DNA from 4 places in the Pseudomonas sp. F3-2 genome. Region 1 is predicted to be linked to each of the others. Evidence: predicted binding sites of a transcription regulator. Region 1 holds the regulator's gene; each other region holds the start of a gene.
The links. The regulator FliA, encoded in region 1, starts transcription of late flagellar genes. The targets are predictions, from matches to a motif close to CTAAAGTTTNNNNNNNNNNNGCCGNTAA.
Positions count from the first base shown of each region.

Region 2: a site for FliA is predicted at 1,601-1,628, ahead of AAGQ88_RS03755 (methyl-accepting chemotaxis protein). Genes of this name have one in related genera too.
Region 3: a site for FliA is predicted at 4,225-4,252, ahead of AAGQ88_RS17585 (methyl-accepting chemotaxis protein). Genes of this name have one in related genera too.
Region 4: a site for FliA is predicted at 2,876-2,903, ahead of AAGQ88_RS07860 (methyl-accepting chemotaxis protein). Genes of this name have one in related genera too.

Region 1 covers NZ_CP152388.1:4,086,150-4,091,650, reverse strand. The annotation lists gene flhF (flagellar biosynthesis protein FlhF) at 1-1,061, shown strand, start outside; gene fleN (flagellar synthesis regulator FleN) at 1,180-2,013, shown strand; gene fliA (RNA polymerase sigma factor FliA) at 2,010-2,750, shown strand; gene AAGQ88_RS18490 (chemotaxis response regulator CheY) at 3,015-3,389, shown strand; gene AAGQ88_RS18485 (protein phosphatase CheZ) at 3,409-4,197, shown strand; gene AAGQ88_RS18480 (chemotaxis protein CheA) at 4,341-5,501, shown strand, end outside.
Region 2 covers NZ_CP152388.1:819,047-824,547, forward strand. The annotation lists gene AAGQ88_RS03755 (methyl-accepting chemotaxis protein) at 1-1,566, opposite strand, end outside; gene AAGQ88_RS03760 (M48 family metallopeptidase) at 1,862-2,680, shown strand; gene AAGQ88_RS03765 (TMEM165/GDT1 family protein) at 2,726-3,310, opposite strand; yybP-ykoY riboswitch at 3,401-3,521, opposite strand; gene AAGQ88_RS03770 (class I SAM-dependent methyltransferase) at 3,562-4,560, opposite strand; gene AAGQ88_RS03775 (2-hydroxyacid dehydrogenase) at 4,740-5,501, opposite strand, start outside.
Region 3 covers NZ_CP152388.1:3,873,872-3,879,372, forward strand. The annotation lists gene AAGQ88_RS17570 (AbrB family transcriptional regulator) at 1-224, shown strand, start outside; gene AAGQ88_RS17575 (exodeoxyribonuclease III) at 352-1,134, shown strand; gene AAGQ88_RS17580 (AGE family epimerase/isomerase) at 1,150-2,394, opposite strand; gene AAGQ88_RS17585 (methyl-accepting chemotaxis protein) at 2,546-4,171, opposite strand; gene AAGQ88_RS17590 (GFA family protein) at 4,365-4,853, shown strand; gene AAGQ88_RS17595 (FAD-dependent oxidoreductase) at 4,949-5,501, shown strand, end outside.
Region 4 covers NZ_CP152388.1:1,722,841-1,728,341, reverse strand. The annotation lists gene AAGQ88_RS07865 (DUF2235 domain-containing protein) at 1-940, opposite strand, end outside; gene AAGQ88_RS07860 (methyl-accepting chemotaxis protein) at 1,206-2,810, opposite strand; gene AAGQ88_RS07855 (TraR/DksA C4-type zinc finger protein) at 2,987-3,391, opposite strand; gene AAGQ88_RS07850 (ABC transporter permease) at 3,712-4,734, opposite strand; gene AAGQ88_RS07845 (sugar ABC transporter ATP-binding protein) at 4,802-5,501, opposite strand, start outside.

The DNA of each region.
Region 1 (5,501 bases):
TGGATGACAGCAAGCAGATCGAGCCGACGCTTGAAGAACCGTTTCGCCCATCGATCCACGCCGCCATGGCGGCCGATCGTGCCGAACGCGCCGAGCGTCCCGTGGAGCCTGCGGTCAGCCAGCGCGCCTACGACTCGATGCGCTCCGAATTGAACGGGCTGCGCGAACTGCTGGAAGTCCAGCTGGGTTCGCTGGCCTGGAACCAGCTGCAAGGCAGCCGTCCGCAACAGGCTAATCTGTGGCGTCGTCTGCAACGCATCGGCCTGTCCGGTCCGCTGTCCCGTGATCTGCTGGCGATGGTGCCGGAAGGTGGCGATCAGGCGCACACCTGGCGCATGTTGCTGGCCCATCTGGCGCGCATGATCGCAACGCCGGACGTGGAGCCGCTGGAAGAGGGCGGTGTGATCGCCATGGTCGGTCCTGCCGGTATGGGCAAGACCACCACGCTGGCCAAACTGGCCGCCCGTTATGTGTTGAAATACGGCGCGCAGAACATTGCGCTGGTGAGCATGGACAGTTTCCGTATCGGTGCTCAGGAACAGCTTAAAACCCTGGGCCGGATCCTCAACGTGCCAGTGACGCACGTCGATCCGGGCCAGTCTCTGGCGCAGGCGCTGGAGCCGCTGCTGCGCAAGCGCGTGGTGTTGATCGACACCGCGGGCCTGCAAGCCAGCGATCCGGCCTTGCGCCTGCAGTTGGAAAGCCTCGCCGGTCGTGGCATCCGTGCCCGCAACTATCTGGTATTGGCCACCACCAGCCAGAAGCAGGTGCTGACGGCGGCGTATCACAGTTACAAACGTTGCGGTCTGGCCGGGTGCATCCTGACCAAACTCGACGAGACGGCCAGCCTGGGCGAAGTCCTCAGCCTGGCGGTCACTCACGAACTGCCTGTGGCCTATCTCACCGATGGTCCACGGATACCGGATGATCTGCATTTGCCACGCCGGCACCAGTTGGTAAGCCGGGCTGTCAGTGTGCAGATGCAGGAGGAGCCTAGCGAGGAAGCGATGGCGGATATGTTTGCGGATCTTTATCACAGTCCCGGCAAGCGTGCGGGCTAGGTAGGGAAAATGACACTGGAATATACCTGCATCGATGGTCTGCCAGGCATTGTTCACACTCTGAACGTGCAGCCCTACATGTGGCTTAGGTCTAAGCAAGACAAGGTAAAAAATTAACATGGGCAGCATGCATCCCGTACAGGTTATCGCGGTGACCGGTGGCAAAGGTGGCGTCGGCAAGACCAACGTTTCAGTGAATCTTTCACTGGCGCTGGCCGAGCTCGGGCGTCGCGTCATGTTGCTGGACGCCGATCTGGGTCTGGCCAACGTCGACGTATTGCTGGGGCTGACGCCCAAACGCACGCTTGCGGATGTCATCGAGGGCCGCTGCGAGCTGCGCGACGTGCTGCTGCAGGGGCCGGGCGGCGTACGCATCGTGCCGGCCGCTTCCGGCACGCAGAGCATGGTGCACCTGACTCCGGCGCAGCATGCCGGTCTGATTCAGGCGTTCAGCGACATCGGCGACAACCTGGATGTGCTGGTGATCGATACCGCTGCCGGGATCGGCGAGTCGGTGGTCAGCTTCGTGCGCGCCGCTCAGGAAGTCCTGCTGGTGGTGTGCGATGAGCCCACTTCGATCACTGACGCTTACGCGCTGATCAAGCTGCTCAATCGCGACTACGGCATGAACCGCTTCCGCGTGCTGGCCAACATGGCGCAGAGCCCGCAGGAAGGGCGCAACCTGTTCGCCAAGCTGACCAAAGTGACTGACCGTTTCCTCGATGTCGCGCTGCAATACGTTGGCGCCGTTCCGTACGACGAGTGCGTGCGCAAGGCGGTCCAGAAGCAGCGTGCGGTGTACGAAGCGTTCCCGCGTTCCAAATGTGCGCTGGCGTTCAAGGCCATCGCGCAGAAGGTCGATACCTGGCCGCTGCCGGCGAACCCGCGCGGTCACCTTGAGTTTTTCGTTGAACGCCTGGTGCATCAGACCAGCGCAGGGCCCGTGTCATGACCGCAAGTGGCTATCGCATGTACAGCAAATCATCCAAAGATTCCCAGTACGAACTGATCGAGCGTTATGCCCCGCTGGTCAAGCGCATCGCTTACCACCTGCTGGCGCGACTGCCGGCCAGTGTTCAGGTCGAGGACCTGATCCAGGCCGGCATGATCGGTCTGCTCGAGGTGTCGACCAAGTACGACTCCACCAAAGGTGCGAGTTTCGAGACTTACGCGGGTATTCGTATTCGCGGCGCGATGCTCGACGAAGTGCGCAAGGGCGACTGGGCGCCACGCTCGGTTCACCGGAATACGCGCATGGTCAGCGACGCGATTCGTGCAATTGAAGCAAAAACCGGCCGTGACGCTAAAGATCACGAGGTTGCTGCCGAACTTCAATTGAGTCTCGATGATTACTACGGGATTTTGAACGATACCTTGGGCAGTCGCCTGTTCAGCTTCGACGACCTGTTGCAGGACGGCGAGCATGAAGGGCTGCACGAGGACGGCGCGAGCCAGTCGCTGGAGCCGTCGCGCGATCTGGAAGACGAACGTTTCCAGGCTGCGCTGGCGGATGCCATCGCCAATCTGCCGGAGCGTGAACGCCTGGTGCTGGCGCTGTATTACGACGAAGAGCTGAACCTCAAGGAAATCGGTGAGGTCCTGGGGGTCAGCGAATCTCGGGTCAGCCAGCTGCATAGCCAGTGCGCCGCGCGGTTGCGTGGACGGTTGGGAGAGTGGCGCGCGCGCTGATTCATCGCACGTGAACAGGGTGTTCGCGTGTTGCAAGTAAGACCGGCTGTGCTGAATGTGGTGTGGGAAGCAGGAGAGACAAGGCAGGAGCCGGTCGGATCAGGTCTTTGAACGGCCTGTTGCGCCGTGTTCGTGACCCCTCGATGTGCACCATCCCTTATTATTTTCGTAGAGCCGATCACTGGGTTGTGCCGGTATTGATTGAACGCGCGTCCAGGTGCTGGGCGCGTTAAAGACTGCTTGGAGGTCGAATTGGACAAGAACATGAAAATCCTCATCGTTGATGACTTCTCAACGATGCGGCGGATCATAAAAAACCTGTTGCGTGACCTTGGGTTCACCAACACGGCCGAAGCAGATGACGGTACCACCGCATTGCCGATGCTGCAGAGCGGGGCTTTTGACTTTCTGGTGACTGACTGGAACATGCCCGGCATGTCCGGCATCGACCTGTTGCGTCAGGTCCGCGCCGACGAGCGTCTGCGTCACTTGCCGGTATTGATGGTCACTGCCGAAGCCAAGCGCGAGCAGATCATCGAAGCCGCTCAGGCCGGTGTGAACGGCTACGTGGTCAAGCCATTCACCGCGCAAGTGCTCAAAGAAAAGATCGAGAAGATATTCGAGCGCGTCAATAGCTGATGTCCGCTGCGAGGGCGCTATGGATTCCAAAGATTCGACAATGGGTGACTTCGAGTCGACCCTGAAGAAACATGCACAAGAACTCGTCGCGAGCCTTGAAAAAGGCAAGTTCGGCGATGCCGTGCAACTCATCCATGAGCTTAATCAGACCCGGGATCGCGGCCTGTATCAGGAAGTCGGCAAACTGACGCGCGAGCTGCACAGTGCGATCGTCAATTTCCAGATTGACCCGCACATGCCGCAAGCCGAAGAAGTGTCCCAGATCACCGATGCCACCGAACGCCTGTCGTATGTTGTCAGGCTGACGGAAGGTGCGGCCAACCGCACCATGGACCTGGTCGAGCAGAGCACGCCGTTGATGAATGGCCTCAGTGCCGATGCCAAGGCCTTGAGCGCCGATTGGGGACGCTTCATGCGTCGCGAGATCGGTGCCGATGAGTTTCGTGATCTGGCCCGCCGCGTCGATGGTTTTCTGACGCGCAGCGAGAAGGAGACCGCCGAGGTCGCCAGCCACCTGAACGACATTCTGCTGGCTCAGGATTACCAGGACCTCACCGGCCAGGTCATCAAGCGTGTGACCACACTGGTCACCGAAGTGGAGAGCAATCTGCTCAAGCTGGTGCTGATGGCCAGTCAGGTCGATCGCTTTGCAGGGATCGAACACGACCAGGAAGTGTTCCGTCAGCAAAAAGAACAGGAAAAACTTCATTCCAAGGGTGAAGGTCCGCAGATTCATGCCGATAAACGTGAAGACGTCGTATCCGGTCAGGATGATGTAGACGATCTGCTATCCAGCCTTGGCTTCTAGATTCCCGCTTGCGGGTCTGCGATTCAGGGTTCTATGTGAAAGTGGCTGTTGAGCTGCGCGCCAATGCTTCGACGAAGGCAATGCGCGCAGATCGCCGAACAGCTTCCGGATCGGTTTGACGGTTAATTTTAGGAGCACCCCCAATGAGCTTCGGCGCCGATGAAGAAATCCTTCAGGATTTTCTGGTAGAGGCCGGCGAGATTCTGGAGCAGTTGTCCGAGCAGTTGGTCGAGCTGGAAAGCCGGCCGGACGATGCGGACCTGCTCAATGCAATTTTTCGCGGTTTTCACACTGTAAAAGGGGGCGCCGGCTTCCTCCAGCTCAACGAGCTGGTTGAATGCTGTCACATCGCCGAAAACGTGTTCGACATCCTGCGCAAAGGTGAGCGCCGGGTCGACGCGGAACTCATGGACGTTGTGCTCGAAGCCCTGGACACCGTCAACAGCATGTTCGGTCAGGTGCGCGAGCGTTCGGACATCACGCCGGCCACGCCTGAACTGCTTGCTGCGCTTTCCCGCCTGGCAGAGCCTGCGTCGGCTGACGAAGTGGCTGCCGCGCCCGCTCCTGTGGCGCCGGAGCCGGTGGCCGAAGCGCCGTCCGAAGACATCACCGATCAGGAATTCGAACAACTGCTGGACTCGCTGAATGCGGTCAAGGCCGAAGCGGCGGGTGCCGTTGCTTCGACCCCGGCCCCGGCGACGCCTGCACAGTCGTCTGGCGACGCGCCAAGCGACGAGATCACTGACGCCGAATTCGAATCGCTGCTGGATCAGTTGCACGGCAAGGGCCAGTTCGCCGTCGATGCGGTCGCACCAGCTGCCGCCGCGGCGCCGGCTTCCGAAGCCGCCAGCGACGAAATCACCGACGACGAATTCGAAGCATTGCTCGATCAACTGCATGGCAAGGGCTCGTTCTCGCCCGAAGCCGGTGCCGCTGCCCCTGTGGCTGCTGCCGCTGCAGCGCCGGCCGCCACCGAGGCGAAAGGCTCGGGCGACGAAATCACTGAAAACGAATTCGAAGACTTGCTCGATCAGCTTCACGGTAAAGGCAAATTCGAACCGGGCGTGGCCGCCACCGCCGTCGCACCGGTGAAGAAGGCCGAGCCCGCCAAGGTCGAAGCGCCAAAAGTCGAGCCTGCCAAAGCAGCGCCTGCCCCGGCTACCGCTGCCCCGGCCAAGGCCGCTCCAGCCGCCGCACCTGCCGCCGCTCGTGCCCCGGCACCTGCCGCTGGCGAGAAGCCGCCGGCCGAAGCGGAAACCACCGTGCGCGTCGACACCGCGCGGCTGGACGAAATCATGAACATG
Region 2 (5,501 bases), 2.7 Mb from region 1:
CAGTTCGCTGATCGAATTGGACGTGTTGTGGACGATGCGCATGCCTTGGCTGGCCGCGTCGTCTGCATGGTTCGCCGCTTGCGCGGCCTGCGTCGCGTTGCGGGCGACGTCCTGCGCGGTCGCGGTCATTTCGTGCACGGCGGTGGCGACCAGATCGATTTCGGCCATCTGCTTGTGCACGCCTTTGTTGGTGCGAATGGCAATGTCTGCGGTGTGTTCGGACGAGTCGCTGACCTTCTGCACTGAGGTCACCACTTGGCTGATCATCACCTGCAGCTTGCTCAGGAACGTGTTGAAACCGCTGGCGATCGAGCCCAGTTCGTCAGCGCGATCGCTGGTGAGGCGGCGCGTGAGATCGCCTTCACCCTTGGCGATGTCGTCGAGCATGGCGACCATTTGCTTGAGCGGGCGGGCGATGCCTCGGCCGACGAACCAGACGATCAACAGCCCCAGCGCGGCGATCAGCAGACCGACCACCATCATGCCGAAGATATCGGCCTCGCGTTGATGCTTGAGGTCTTTCTGCAACTGCTGAAGGTCGGCCATGACCGCGTCGACAGGCATGCGCATCATCAGGGTCCAGCGTGCGTCGGTGTTGCCGATGCCGAAAGGCAGGTACAGCTCGATGTGGCCGTGAGCCTTGTCGATGTCGTAACGCACTTCGCCTTTGGTGATCGTGCTCAGGTTGGCGACTTCGTTGGCATCGAGGATGTCGCTGGCCTTTTCGCCGAGCTTGCTCGTGTCCTTGGTGTAGGCGACCAGGCGGCCGTTGGTGGCGATCAGGGCCATATCGCCAGCGCCGTCGTACAGCTTTTTGTCAGCGTTCTCGAGCATGTCCTGAATGAAGTTCACCGACAGGTCGGCGCCGACGATCCCCTGGAACTGGCCGTTGAGCATGATGGGTTCGATGAACGAAGACAGCATGACCATCTTGTCGCCGACCTTGTAGGGCGCCGGGTCGATCACACAAGCCTTGCGCGTCTCCCGCGAGCACAAGTAGTACTCGCTGGAGCGGATGCCGGTCGACAGGATTTTCTGATCCTCAAGGCTGGCCAGCTTTTCCAGATTGAACGTGCCGTCCGGCTTGCGATACCACCAGGCCATCATGCGGCCATCTTTTGGATCGACGCCGATCATCGACGAGCCGACGTAGGCCGCGTCGTTACGGTCCAGCGCGTCGTGTTCCCAGCCGATGTAGGAGCCGAGGATCTTCGGGTTACGGACGACGGTTTCGTGCAGCACATTGAGCAGTTGCTCACGGCTGAGGGTCAGCGACGGCTCACCTTTGGCGTCCTTCATGCCCAGCAAGGCGTTGGTCGTGGCCAGCGCGGCGGCGGTCTGCAGCGGCGCTTCGAGTTCGCGCTGGATTTCACTGGCCTGCGTGCGCGCAATGGCGCTCAGGCGCTGCTCGACCGCTTGCTCGAACTGCGACGTCGTGCGCTGCTCAACCATGTCCTGAGTGCGCGCGCCTGAAAACAGGGCAAACAGTACCAGAGCAACCACGACGCTGAGGACGATGGCGCCCGCCAGAGCGGCAACGGAAAACTGGATCGACTTGAACTTCATAGGAACTCCGGACGTGGAATTACGCCTGAAGTGGATATCGCCTTGGGGCCGCGAAGCATGAGATGGATCCGACGAAATGGGCGTTTTTGAACGGGTTTCGTCGTTGCTGGATAAGTCGAGCGCGCGCCCCGGATATAAAGGGCTGCAGCGGTCCTGCGAGGGATCGGAGTTGTGTTTCGAATCTGTTACGAATGTGTGTTTATTTAGTGTTGCGGCACATGGCAAACGGCTGGCATCTGGTGCTCCGGCCGCGCAGCCCCTAGGATGAGCGCCATTGTTTCAATGGAGATACGTGATGCGTAGGACTTTTGCCCTTTGTGCCGTCGCAGCAGCCCTGCTGGTTGCAGGATGTCAGGCGGTCAACACCACCAGCGGCGACTCGGTCGGTGTCGAGCGCAAGCAATACATGTTCAGCATGCTGTCGACCGATGAGGTCAACCAGATGTATGCCCAGTCTTACCAACAGACGGTCAGCGAGGCGTCGTCCAAAGGTGTGCTGGATAACAGCAGCGCAGAGGCCAAGCGTGTTCAGGCCGTGGCGAAGCGGTTGATCGCTCAAGCCCCGAAACTGCGACCTGATGCAGCGCAGTGGCAATGGGACGTGAACCTGATCAAGAGCGATGAGCTCAACGCCAACTGTGGTCCGGGTGGCAAGATCATCGTCTACAGCGGACTGATCGATACGCTCAAGCTGAGCGACGACGAGCTGGCGGCGGTCATGGGGCATGAAATTGCTCACGCTCTGCGCGAGCACGGACGTGAAGCCATGTCCAAGGCGTACGGCATTCAAATGGCCAAACAGGGCGCCGGTACGCTGCTGGGATTGGGCCAGGACAGCCTGGCGCTGGCCGACACGGTCGTCAATTACAGCCTGACCCTGCCGAACAGCCGCGCCAACGAAAACGAAGCCGACCTGCTGGGGCTGGAGCTTTCAGCCCGTGCCGGTTACAACCCCAACGCCGCGATCACCTTGTGGCAGAAGATGCAGTCCCAGGCCGGGGCTTCCCAGCCTGAGTTCATGAGCACGCACCCGGCATCGACCAACCGGATCGCGTCGCTGCAAGCGGCGATCCCCAAGGTCATGCCGCTGTATCAGCAGGCGCCGAAGTCTTGATTCAGCGCTGATCGGGCACACTCTCGCAGGGATGCGGCGTTCGGGTTACACCCAGCCGCTGACCTGCATCGCTTTGTACACCGCCACGATGGCCAGAATGAAGAACGCGCCCGCCGCCAGGCGACGGATCAGGGTCAGCGGCAACTTCTCTGCGGCGAAGTTACCGGCCAGCACCACCGGCACGTTGGCCAGCAGCATGCCCAGCGTGGTGCCCAGAATCACCAGCCACAGATAAGAATATTGCGCCGCCAGCATCACCGTGGCGATCTGCGTCTTATCACCGATCTCAGCCAGGAAGAACGCGATCAGGGTGGTCATGAACGGGCCGAACTTGCGTGCGGTGTTCGCTTCGTCGTCGTCCATCTTGTCCGGCACCAGCGTCCACAGCGCGGTGGCGGTGAAGCTTGCAGCCAGCACCCAGTGCAGCATCGCGTCCGAAAAGAAGCTGCTGAACCAGGCGCCGACGGCACCTGCGGCAGCATGGTTTGCCAGCGTGGCCGCGACGATACCGCCGATGATGGGCCAGGGCTTGCGAAAGCGTGCAGCGAGAATGAGCGCGAGGAGTTGGGTCTTGTCACCGATTTCGGCCAATGCGACGACGGCGGTGGGGACCAACAGGGATTCCAGCATCAGGGGTTTCCTAAGGGGCGGGTCGACACGGCTATGACACGTACAGCCTCCCCGCCCCGGGTCAGGATGTTCGTGTCATAGGTCTTGTCAAACCACCGATCCGTCTGGGGCGGATCTGGGGTCGCACGCACCATGGTCTGTGGACCAAGTATGTTGATGCGCGCCGGACGAGCATGGCGCTCGCGGGAGACTACTCCCCTAGGACGGTGCGGATTCTGCCTACACGCCTTGCGTTCGGCAAGCGGTAATTTTCACGCACGTTTGGCGCGGTAAATCCGGAAACCCTGACCCTCCGACATGATTGCACACGGTCCGAGATGGGCTTCGATAATCGGCTGATAGCGCAGGAAACTGTTGGCTACCAGACGCAGTTCGCCCCCTTTTTTCAGATGTTCGCGCGCTTTTCGCAACAGGTTTTCGGTTGCCGCGTAGTCGGTGTGAACCCCGGTGTGGAAGGGTGGGTTGGTCAGAATTGCATCAAGATGTGCAGGCGCTGCATCAATGCCATCGCCGGTCAGCACCTCAGCTTCAAGGCCATTGGCGGCGAGCGTCAGGCGGCTGCTGGCGGTGGCGAACGCGTCGACGTCGAGCATCGTGACGGTCATGTCCGGATTGCGACGTTTCACCGCAGCCCCCAGTACGCCGGCGCCGCAGCCGAAATCGAGCAAGTGGCCGCTCGGCAGACGGTCGATGTTTTCCAGCAACAGCGCAGAGCCACGGTCCAGTCGCCCATGGCTGAACACGCCGGGCAGGCTGACGACTTTCAGGGGGCCGCCGTCCAGGTCGATGTCGAAGTGCTTCGCCAGGCTGTCGAGCGCAACAGCCTGCGGCGCGTTTTCCACGGTGACCTGCCACAGTTGGCAATGACGAGCGCTGTCGAGCTTGCGCGCCCGCCCGTACGGACTCAATTGCCGGGCTGCCGCTTCGATGCCCGCGCGCTTTTCGCCAACCAGAAACAGCTCGCGACCTTGCAATCTGGACGCCAGTGCGTTGAGTAGATAGTCAGTCAGGTCCTTGGCTTTGGGCAGAAACAGCACAGCGGCTTCGAAAGGTTCGACGGGTGCCTCGGTGCCGAAGTGCGTGCGCCCGGGGAATCGGGTATCCAGCGCCGCAAAATCTCCGGCATGCCAGCTCCAGCCCCGAGCGTTGGGGAGCCTGCCCGGCAGATCATCGGCGGGCAAGCCGGTCAGCAACAAGGAGCCCTGAAACAAATCGGCCTGACGGAGTAACACTTCACTGCGCGGATCCATCTTCGGCTCCTCGAAAAAAGGGCGAAGTTTATCAGGAGAACGCAGCGAAGACAGTGAGCGCCCAGTGAACGGGCAAGTGCGCGCTGCGCGAGGCTGCACGCTCGCGAAGGTGACGTGCCACGTTCAAACCATCAGCCTCGTCGCGATGAAGCTCGCTGCGCCCTGAACGGTGGTGGTCCTCAGCTGACCACACGCAGGGGCTGTCCGGCATAGAACGCCTGAGCGTTTTCATTCACTTGCCCGACGATTCGCTGCCGCGCTTCCTGGCTGCCCCAGGCGCTGTGCGGCGTGATGATCAGCCGTGGAATATCGCCGGACAACAGCGGATTACCATTGACCGGAGGCTCGACGGTCAGCACGTCGGTGGCTGCGCCGCCCAGATGACCGTTGCGCAGGGCGTCGGCCAGCGCCTGCTCGTTGATCAGGCCGCCGCGCGCGGTATTGACGATGAACGCCTTCGGTTTCAGCAGGCTGAGTTCATGGGCGCCAATCATGTCGCGGGTGTGTTCGTTGAGCGGGCAGTGCAGCGTCAGCGCATCCACCTGCGGCAGCAACTCATGCAGCGGCACGCGATCCGGCCGGGCAGGGCGGCCGGGAATCTGTCCCAGGACGACGCGCATCCCGAAGGCTTCCGCCAGTTTCGCCACCGCCCCGCCGAGCTCGCCGTGCCCCAGCAGGCCCAGGGTTTTGCCCTCCAGTTCGACGATCGGGAAATCCAGCAGGCAGAACTGTTTCGATTTCTGCCACTGCCCCTGATGAATCGCTTGTTGGTAATCCGGCAGACGCGTCGCCAGCGCCAGCAGCAACATCAACGTGTGCTGTGCCACCGACGGCGTGCCGTAACCCTGACAATTGCTCACCACGACGCCATGTTCGCGCGCGGCCTGCAGGTCGACATTGTTCACGCCCGTCGCGGTCACCAGCACCAGTTTCAGATCCGG
Region 3 (5,501 bases), 210 kb from region 1:
CGATCTCTGCCTGGTTCATCGCCCGGATGATGGGCAAAGACTTCCTCTCGGTTTACCTGGCGATCAGCCCCGGCGGCCTCGATGCCATGGCCATCATCGCCATCGACACCCATTCGGACGTCGGCTTCGTGCTGGCGATGCAGACCTTGCGCCTGTTCGGCGTCATTGTCACCGGCGCCTACATTGCGCGGCAGGTCATCCGCGTGACTCAACGTCTGGCGTGAGCCAACCAACCCGCCCGGACGCTGCTGTCACCGAGTTGACCCAGGCGGGCATCGGCGCCTGGCAAATCGTTGAATCTTCTGCGCCTGCCATGCCTCCAACGCATCACACCCTTGTGAGCGAACCGCCATGGCCACGCTGAAAATCGCCACGTTCAACATCAACGGCATCCGCGCACGCTTGCCGATTCTGCTGCAATGGCTGGAAACCGAAGCGCCGGACATCGTCTGCCTTCAGGAATTGAAAGCCACGGACATCGCCTTCCCCGCCGACGAGATTCGCAAGGCCGGCTACCAGCCTATCTGGCACGGCCAGTCGTCCTGGAACGGCGTCGCGATTCTGTCCCGCGACAGCGAGCCGCTGGAAATTCGTCGCGGTCTGCCGGGCAACGAGAAAGACAGTCACAGCCGCTACCTGGAAGCGGCGGTTCAAGGGGTCATCGTGGGGTGCTTGTACTTGCCCAACGGCAACCCGCAGCCGGGGCCGAAATTCGATTACAAACTGGATTGGTTCGAACACTTGATCAGGCACGCCGACACGCTGTTCAAGAGCACCCATCCGGTGGTGCTGGCCGGCGACTACAACGTCATCCCCACCGACGATGACATTTACAACACCCGCTCATGGCTCAAGGATGCGTTGCTGCAACCGGAAAGCCGGGCCTGCTACAGCCGCCTCCTCGAACAGGGCTGGACGGACGCGATACGCGCGCACTTCCCCGACGAGCGCATCTACACGTTCTGGGATTACTTCCGCAATCACTGGAAAACCAATTCGGGCTTGCGCATCGATCACCTGCTGTTGAGCGAAGACCTGGCGCCCCGACTGCGCAACGCGGGCGTGGACCGCTGGGTGCGCGACCTGCCCCACGCCAGCGACCATGCGCCGACGTGGATCGAGATCGAAGTCTGAGCCGGCCAGACTGACTCAGCGTAGTTGCGCGAGTGCCGTGGCAAGACTCTGCGCCAGCGGCAACACCGGCAGCAGCGTGGCCTGCAAGGCGTGGTAGAGATCCGGTTTGCCGGGCCAGATGTCAGCGCTTGGCTGGTTCTGCGGGTTCAGCTCATGCCGCCAGCTGCCATGCTCGCGATCGATGAAACGGGTTTCGTTGAACTCCCAGAACGTGCGATACCAGTCTTCGTAGGTTTGCTCGTTGGTGCGTTGCAGCAGGGCCGCCGCTGCCGCCGCCGCTTCGGCGTGGGTCCAGTGCAGGCGATGGCGCACGACCGGTTTGTTTTCCCAGTCCAGGGTGTAAACAATCCCCGCTGCACCGTCGATGTCCCAGCCGTAGCGACAGGCGTTCTCGAACAGACCCCGCGCGTCTTCCAGCAGCCACGCCGGGGTGTCGAGCCGGGCTTTCTGCCTGGCCGCTTCAAGGTGCAGGACCAGTCGCGCCCATTCGAAAGCGTGACCGGGCGTCGTGCCATACGGACGGAAACCGTCGTCGGGCTTGTCGACGTTGTACTCGCGCAGCGGTTGCCACTGCAGGTCGAAGTGCTCGATCACCTGATGGTTGTTGGCCGCCGCATGCTGATGTATGACCCGCTCGACGATGCGCAGCGCACGGTCCAGCCAACGCGCATCGCCCGTGACGTCGGCCAGCGCGAGGAAGGCTTCGGTGCTGTGCATGTTGCTGTTGGCGCCGCGATAGTGCTCTTCATGGCTCCAGTCGCGGTCGAAGGACTCCCGCATGGCGCCTTCTTCTTCGCTCCAGAATCGCTGGGAAATGACTTGAATCGCCTGATCGAGCAATGCCTGCGCGCCGGGTCGGCGGGCCACCACCGCGGAACTTGCGGCCAGCGCAACGAAGGCATGCAGGTACGCCGCTTTACCGGTGTCGGCGCACTGCTCCAGGGGCTTGGCGAACCAGCCGCCATGCTCGGCATCGCGCAGGGGACCGGCCAGTGCCGCGACGCCGTGATCGACCCATTCGGCGCAGCCCGGGATGCCGTTGATGTGGGCCAGCGCAAAGCTGTGGGTCATGCGCGCGGTGTTCATGGTTTCGGCAACTGCATCGGCCGGGAGGCGCCCGTGATCATCGAGGTTGCCAAACCCCTGAGGCATCCGAGCCGCCTTGGCGAACGCCAGCAGCCGGTTTCCCTCATGCGCCAGCCAGGCCTTGTGGCCGGGCGAACGCAGCCAGCTGCTGAACTCGTGATTCAGATCATCCATTGCCTTTCACCTTGTCTTGTCGGCAGGTTCGGCCCGCCAGGAATTATTAGTCGTGGCGAATCATGCAAGCCCTGGACGGCGACAGGCAAGTGAATGAGATGAAACGTTTGCGCAGGACCGGGTCGTCGCCTCGAAGACCCGGACCGGATCATCAGACTCTGAAGCGTGCCACCACCTGATTCAGCTCGCCGGCCAGGCGCGACAGTTCATTGCTGGACGCGCTGATCTGGTTGGCACCCGAAGACGATTGCAGCGACAGGTCGCGGATGTTGACGATGTTGCGGTCCACTTCCCGGGCCACTTGCGCTTGCTCCTCGGCGGCGCTGGCGATGACCAGGTTGCGTTCGGAGATTTCGTTGATCGACGAGGTGATCCGGTGCAGCGATTCCCCCGCGCCCTGCGCCAGCTCCAGGGTTTCGCTGGCCCGCGACCGACTGACCAGCATCGATTGCAGCGCTTCACTGGAGCCGCTGCGCATGGTCGACACCATCTTGTCGATTTCCAGTGTCGATTGCTGCGTGCGATGGGCCAGCGCACGAACCTCGTCCGCCACGACCGCAAAACCACGGCCGGACTCACCGGCGCGGGCCGCTTCGATGGCCGCGTTGAGCGCCAGCAGATTGGTCTGTTCGGCGATGGAGCGAATCACGTCCAGCACTTTGCCGATGTCCTGGGATTGATCGGCCAGGTTCTGCACCAGCTCGGAGGTATGCTGCACGTTGCCGGACAGCGTCTGAATCGAATTGACCGTGTCGATGACGCGAGCCTGTCCGTCCTTGGCTGCGCTGTTGGACTCACTGGAGGCCTGCGAGGTGGACACCGCATTGCGCGCCACTTCCTCGACCGCCGAGGTCATCTCGTTGACAGCGGTGGCCGCCTGCTCGATCTCGGCGTTCTGCTGATGCAGACCTCGATGGCTGTCCTCAGTGACCGAGTTGAGTTCGGTCGCCGCTGAGGCCAGTTGACTGGCTGAGCTGCCGATCAGGCTCAAGGTCGAACGCAGATTGTTCTGCATCGCCTGCAAGGCTTTGAGCAATCGGGTCACTTCATCCTTGCCCTCGACGCGGATGTCGTGGGTCAGATCGCCCTTGGCGACGTATTCGGCAGCGCCCACCGCGTCTTCCAGCGGACGAATGATGCTGCGCGTGAGCCACAGCGCCAGGACAATGGTCGCCAGCGCAGCAATCAACACGAACACCAGCACGATGTCGCGGGAATGGTCGTATTGCGCCTGGGCGGCAGCCCCTTCGAGCTCCACCTGGCGGGAGTAGAAATCACCCAGATCGCCCAGTTGCGTGCCCGAGTTGTCGACCACGGTTTTCATGTCGACCAGCAGCAGCGTGTTGAGCGCCTTCAGATCGCCGCTTTCGGCCAGCACGAAGGACTGCGCCAGCGCGCGCTGATAATCGGCCAGGGTCGAGCGGAATTTGTCGTAGAGGACTTTTTCCTGAGGCGTGTCGACGAACGTGTCCAGGCTTGCCAGTTTGTCGGCCAGCACCTTGGCCCGTGCATCCATCTGCCCCTTGTACGTGCTGACGTTTTTCGGGTCGGTGTCCAGGGCCATGCGCAGCGAGATCGTGCGAATGCGCAGCATGGCTTCACGGATATCATTCACCAGCCGCATGCTCGGCATCCAGTTGCTCTCGACCGCCACTTCGCTCTGGCGAATGGTGGACATCTGGCTGAGGGCAAACCAGCCCAGCAACGCGACAAGCAGGGAAATCAGGGTAAACCCAAGGCCCGCGCGACGGGCGATGGTCAGGTTGCGTAGGTTCATGACCGTTTGCTCATTGTTATCAGAGACAGCGAATGTCGTCGTATGACTATCGCTTATCGACGCTGCCCAGCGCTTCTTGAGGGCCCGGAGGATGAAGAATCCGAACGCCTGTTCGAGAAAACTTCGAACTACAACCCACGGGACGGTCTAGACAAAGGATGTCGACGATCCGACCGATCAAGGAGGTAACAGCATGCATCTTGAAGGTTCCTGCCATTGCGGCGCGGTGGAGTTCAGCCTGACCAGCGTCCACCCCTACCCCTATCAACGTTGCTATTGCTCGATCTGCCGCAAGACTCAAGGCGGCGGAGGCTATTCGATCAACCTGGGCGGCGACGCCAAAAGCCTGAAAGTCAAAGGCAAGAACAGCATCGCCATCTATCACGCCAAGATGCGCGATGAGGCTCACCATCACGTCCACACCAGCAGCGCCGAGCGGCATTTCTGCAAGCAGTGCGGCAGCGGCCTGTGGTTGTTCAGCCCTGAATGGCCCGAGCTGATCCACCCGTTTGCATCGGCCATCGACACCCCGCTGCCGACGCCGCCCGAGCACACTCACCTGCTGCTGGATTCGAAGGCCTCGTGGGTCGAAGTCCAGGCGGGCCCCGACGACCAGCAGTTCGAGCAATACCCGCAAGAATCGATCGCCGACTGGCACGAGCGGCTGGGTCTGGTGCGCTGATGCCGGCCGATGGGTGATCGGCGCTGACTCGCCAAATTGTCTGAACCTCTGCACAGGCGCCCCACTCCCAACAGAAAGCCTGGGAGGAACATCAAATGCCTATGCATCGAGTCGCTAGCCTGGCCGATCTTCGTCGAGATCGGGGCCTTCAGGTTGAAGTTGGCGAGAAAAAGGTCGTATTGCTGCGTCATGGCGATGAGGTTCGCGCCTATCAGGGCGAATGCCCTCACGCAGGCGCACCGCTGGCCGAGGGGGCGGTCTGCAATGGGCATCTGATCTGCCCGTGGCACAAGGCAGAATTCTCGGTCGACGATGGCCACTTGTGTGAGCCACCTGCCCTGGATGCCCTGACTCGCTATCCGACGCAGGTGATCGAAGGACAGGTGCATGTCGATGATCAAGCGTTCGTTGCCGAGCCACGATCGCTGCCCGACGATTCGCGCTGCTTCATCGTGATCGGAGCGGGGGCTGCCGGCACTGCGGCGGCCTGTGCCCTGAGGGAGAAAGGCTTTAACGGACGCCTGCTGCTGGTCGACCGCGAGGGCAACCCGGGTTACGACCGCACCGCGTTGAGCAAATTTGTGCTGTCCGCCGACATGCAGCCCGACGAAACGCCGCCGCTTCGAGACGACGCGTTCTACGAGGCCA
Region 4 (5,501 bases), 2.4 Mb from region 1:
CGCTGACCAGACTGCGCAGTGGCCGGCTGAGGGCAACCCGTTCAAACACCTGGGGTTGATACCCTCCCCCCACATCCGAATGGCTGCCGGGCAGAACGATCTCCATTTCCCAGTGCGGCTTGATGCTGTTGAGGGCGAAATTTCGCCGATGCTCATCGGCCGCGACCAGATGCAGCACCTGCTGCGCGCATCCGGGAGGTAAAAACAGGTTGACCCGGTTATTCACGCTGTCCCGGACATTGCCCAGATCGGAAAACCCGCCCACTGCCGCCACGGTGTCGAACAGGCCGATGACCTTGAGCCGCACATGGCCGGCGGACCAGGAAAAGTCAGGCACCAACGGCAACTTGCGGGCGTCGAGCACCCCGTCGAGCGCGCCTTTGGCCTGCTTGAGCACTTCATTGGCAAAGTGACGCGCCGACGCCGCGCCCCGGCTGAAACCGAAGATGTCGAACTCGAGCGCGGCGATGACGCAACCGGGATTGTCGCCGCGAAAGGTGGCAAGCACATCGGCGACCTTCTTGATGCTTCTGGACACCTTTGCGACGACGCCGGTCGTTCCGCGACCGAAGCCCTGGCCGGAGAGTCTTGAGTCTCTACCGCCCGACGTCGTGCCGACGCCGCTGATATAAATCGACCGATAGACTTTCAGCCCATCGCCCGCGTTATGGGCGCGAGGCTGATCACGGTAAAGCGCCGCCAGCCTGGCGATATTGGTGAGATCGTTTGCGTAACTGCTGTCGGGGTCGCTGTGGCGCCCGCCGCATTCCTTGATGTGGGCATTGGCATACACTTCAGACATCGCCTGACAATCGGCGCCGATCTGACTGTTGACGCGGTTATTGCCGGTTCCATCGAAGAACAGGCCGATCCGCACAGTGACCTCCAGGGCGTTGAGCAAGGTCGCGTCAGCGTGCGGCGTCAAAGGGGTGGTTTTCATGAGAGTCATCCTTGAGTACTGGATCCCGCCCGGACCTACATATCCGGACACATACCCACAGAATGCTCGCACTCGAAACATCGTCAATTGGCCAGACAACGTTTCAGAAACTTCCCACTCGAATCTCAGACCGATAAAGCGCTCATAGGCTGTTCAACCTACAAACCCCAGCGCTTTATCCACCGTGTTAAACACTTGGAATAGAAATTGAACGGACTCACGTTGAGCCCCGCTCAGATTTCACCGCCGCCCAAAACGCCTGGGCTCAAACCTTGCCGGCGACACTGGCTTCTGGCCGATACCCCAGGCGCAAGCCGCCCCAGTGGCGTCCCTTGACCATGATCGGCACTGACAGATCGTGCATCAGTTCGCCGGTGTCGCGGGTGTAGGTTTGCAGAAGAACCGGCTGCTGGTGGCTGCCGCAGCGGATTCCCGTGCGGTCGTCGAATTTACGCTTGGTGCGATTCTGTACCGTATCGACGGCGACATCGCCGGTCAGTGGGCGGCTGAACGCCTGATTGTGCGTAGGCACATACCCTTGCTGCGTGCAGGCAATGGCAAACACCAACCCCTCGTGTCGAGACAGCAAAGGCTCTTGAATGGCGGGCAGGACTTGATCGGTGTAGCGGTCGAAACGGGTCTGATACTTGACCGGCGAAGTGTTGGCGATCGGTTGATAACTGCGATCGAACAGATCCGAGAGGGCCACGCGCCCTTGGTCGATATCCTGCTCGAATTGGTGCGCGATCTGCCCGGCGCCCTCACGGGCCAGATCGTAGATGCGCTGGTGATAATCATCCAGACCGACCTGGGCGAGCCGTTCGCTGATGGTCTCGGCCTGCCCTTCCATCTGCACCGCCGACTGCGCCAGACGCCGGGTCTGGTCGTCACTGATGGCAAGGTCGCTGCGCATCTGCTCGACGGCCACGAACAGGCTGCTCAGTTGCTCCTGATTGGTCTGGGCCCCGCGGGCGATTTCGCCGACCTGACTTTCCACGTCCACGGCCAGCCGGGCAATGCTGCCCAGTTGCTGGCCGGTGGTTTCGACCTGCGCGACGCCGCCATCGAGATCGCCGGACAACTGACGGATCTGCTCCACCACCTGAGCGGTACGCTGCTGGATATCGGCAACCATCGCACCGACCTCACCAGTGGCCGTTGCGGTGCGTCCCGCCAGCCCCCGCACCTCGTCGGCGACCACCGCAAAACCGCGACCGTGTTCGCCCGCGCGAGCGGCTTCGATGGCGGCGTTCAGCGCCAGCAGGTTGGTCTGGCTGGCGATAGACTGAATGACGGCCGTCACCCGCTGAATGTCCTCGCTGCGCTGGCTGAGCGCCTCGATCAACTGGCGGCTGTCATCGGCGCGCTGGCTGAGCTGATGCATCAGCTCGATCGACTGGTTGAGCACGGCCAGCCCGGCGTCGCTGCTTTCCCGGGCCTGGCTGGCGGCGCCCAGCGCCTGCCGGCTCAGTGCGGAGGTTGCGCGCTCGGTGGCGATCATCACATCGGCGCTGCTGACGATCTGTTCAGCCGCGTCCACCTGGGACTGCAACTTGCTCGCCAGTTGCCTGACGGAAAACGCCACGGCGGCCGCCGACAAGGCATTGTGGCTGGTGCTGCGGGAAAGATCGCGGGTCAGGCGGTTGATCGCCTCTTCGCCATCGCCGTGCTCGACGACGGGTGCCTGCGGCGTGAAAAAACGCGGCAGCCAGATCGCCAGCAAGGCCAACGGCAGCGCGAGATAAACAGGGGCGTCGGCCTGGATCATGGCCATGAACGACAGGCCGACGGCCAGACTTTGCAGCGTCGGCGTCAGCCAGGCTCTGGCGGTGTGCCGGCCAGCGGCCGGTTGCGGGGCGAACGTGTCCATACTTCCATCAGCAGCCATACCTGACCCACCCTGCTTATCATTATTTTGAAAGCATTAAACGCCAGATAGCGGCCATGCGCTATCAACCGTTGGTGGTAGTCGGTCGGATTTTTCCGGGCTGGAAGCGGCCGTTCATGCGGTTCGACTGCGCGGATAGGGCAGCCGAACCCGGATCGTCAGGCCTGACGCTGGTGGCGATCGATCTGCTCGTGACGCTCTTGAGCTTCGATGCAGTATTTGGTGGTCGGGCTGATCAGAAGGCGCTTGAGGCCAATGGGCTCGCCGCTGTCGTCGCACCAGCCAAAGGTGTCTTCGGCAATGCGCGTCAGGGCCATCTCCAGCTGTGGCAGCATGCGCTGATCGCGATCGATCACGTTCACCAGCCAGTGGCGCTCTTCTTCCACAGAAGCGGCATCGGCAGGATCGGCCGGGGTGTCCAGGCTTTCAATCGCAATACGGCTTTGCTCGATGCGCTCATGGATTTCCACTTTCATGTCTTGCAGCAACGCGGTGAAGAAAGCGTGCTGCTCGGCGTTCATGTAGTCATCGGCCGGCATCGCCAGCAACTTTTCCTTGGTCATTGATTTCTCTATAAAAAAACGTGCATTAAGGCGAATTAAAGGAGCGCCTCAGCGTAACGACGAAAGCGCCATAGTCTCCAAGCGCCACCTGGCACTCAATTTACGAGGGGCGGCAGTCTAAGGCCGGGTTCCGTACTCGGCAACATAATTGATCAGGATTCGCTCAACAAGCCCCGCAATCCCCGGCGGCATTGAGTGAAACCGGTGTCCGGGGCATTTTCGCACCGACGGTCTCTGACCGGTCGCCTCACCTTCGGTTCAAATCCGCAGCAAAACAAAAAGGGCCTGAAACCAGGCCCTTTTCACTCTTCATCTTGGCGTCAGCGCTTGAGTTTGCGCTTGTTGCGGTATTGGTCGATGACCACCGCGACGACGATGATCAACCCTTTGATGATGTCTTGTACATAGGCATCGACACCCACGAAGGTAAATCCGCTGGCCATCACGCCCAGAATCAGCGCACCGATCACCGTTCCCGTGATCCGCCCGACCCCGCCTGACAGACTGGTGCCGCCGATCACCGCAGCGGCGATGGCGTCCAGCTCATAGGACACGCCCATGCCGGCCTGCCCCGTGGCCGCACGAGCCGAGGCAACCACACCGGCCAGGCCCGCCAGCAACCCGGCGATGCTGTACACGATCACCAGATGACGCTTGACGTTGATTCCCGACGTGCGCGCCGCCTGCATGTTGCCGCCGATCGCGTAGGTGTATTTGCCGTACTTGGTGTAGCGCAGGGCGATGTGAAAGATCACCGCCACCACCAGGAAAATGATCACCGGCATGGCCCCCTGACCAATGGCGGTGTAGGAATCGTTGAGCATGCTCACCGGCTGACCGCCGGTATAGAAGCGCGCCAGTCCGCGTGCCGACACCATCATGCCCAGCGTGGCGATGAACGGCGGAATGCCGGTGATGGCAATGATGCTGCCGTTGATCGCACCGGCCAGCAAGCCGACGCCCAGCCCTGCGATCACCGGTATCCAGACCGGCAGGTCCGTCAGCGACGGAAACACCGCGCGGCTGTAGTCGGAGGACTGCGCAAGGCTCGCCGCAATCATCGCCGTGAGCGCCAGCACCGAGCCCGATGACAGGTCGATGCCGGTGGTGATGATCACTTGCGTGACGCCGATGGCGATCATGCCGATGATCGACACCTGCAGAATCATCAGCACCAGACGCTGAGAGTTGAGCAGAAAGCTCTGGTCGCGCACCACCCAGCCGAAGACCTCGAAGATCAGGCCGATGCCGATCAGCACCAGGAAAATGCTCAGTTCGGTCGGCCACCGGCGTTTATGTCGATTGGGCGCCAGCGCGGGTTTGTTTTCCAGGATCGCGTTCATCTTCATTCGTGCCTCTTGTTCTTGTTCGGACCCGAAACGGGCCGTCGGCAGTCGGCGGGTGCGCCGCTCAGTGGAGAGCGTTACCGGACGCCAGGTGCATGACACGCTCTTGAGTCGCATCAGCGCGGTCCAGGGTGCCCATCATTTCGCCCTCGTGCATGACCATCACCCGGTCACTCATGCCGAGCACTTCCGGCAATTCCGAAGAAATCATGATCACGGCCATGCCTTCGCTGGCGAGCAGGGAAATCAGCCGGTAGATCTCGGCCTTGGCGCCCACGTCGATGCCCCGGGTCGGCTCGTCGAGAATCAGCACGCGGGGGTTGGTCATCAGCCAGCGCGCCAGCAGGGCTTTCTGTTGATTGCCGCCTGACAAGGTGTCGATGCATTGTTCAAGCGATGGCGTCTTGACCCGCAGTTTCTTGCACATGTCTTCGCACAGCACGCGCAGCGCTTTCTGATGCACGAAACCGTTGCCGACGTAATGCGGCAGCACGGCCATTTCCATGTTTTCCAGCACCGAGAGACAGGGAAACAGACCACTGAGCTTGCGGTCCTCGGTGAGCAGCGCGAAGCCTTTTTCAATCGCCAGGTGCGGGTCGCCGATCCTGACCGGCGCGCCGTCAAGGATGATTTCCCCTGCCGTGCTGGGCGTAATGCCGAACAGGGTCTCGGCGACATTGGTGCGCCCCGACCCCATCAGGCCGGCGATGCCAAGCACTTCGCCGGCATGCAGGTCAAACGACACGCCTTCGAACACGCCTTGC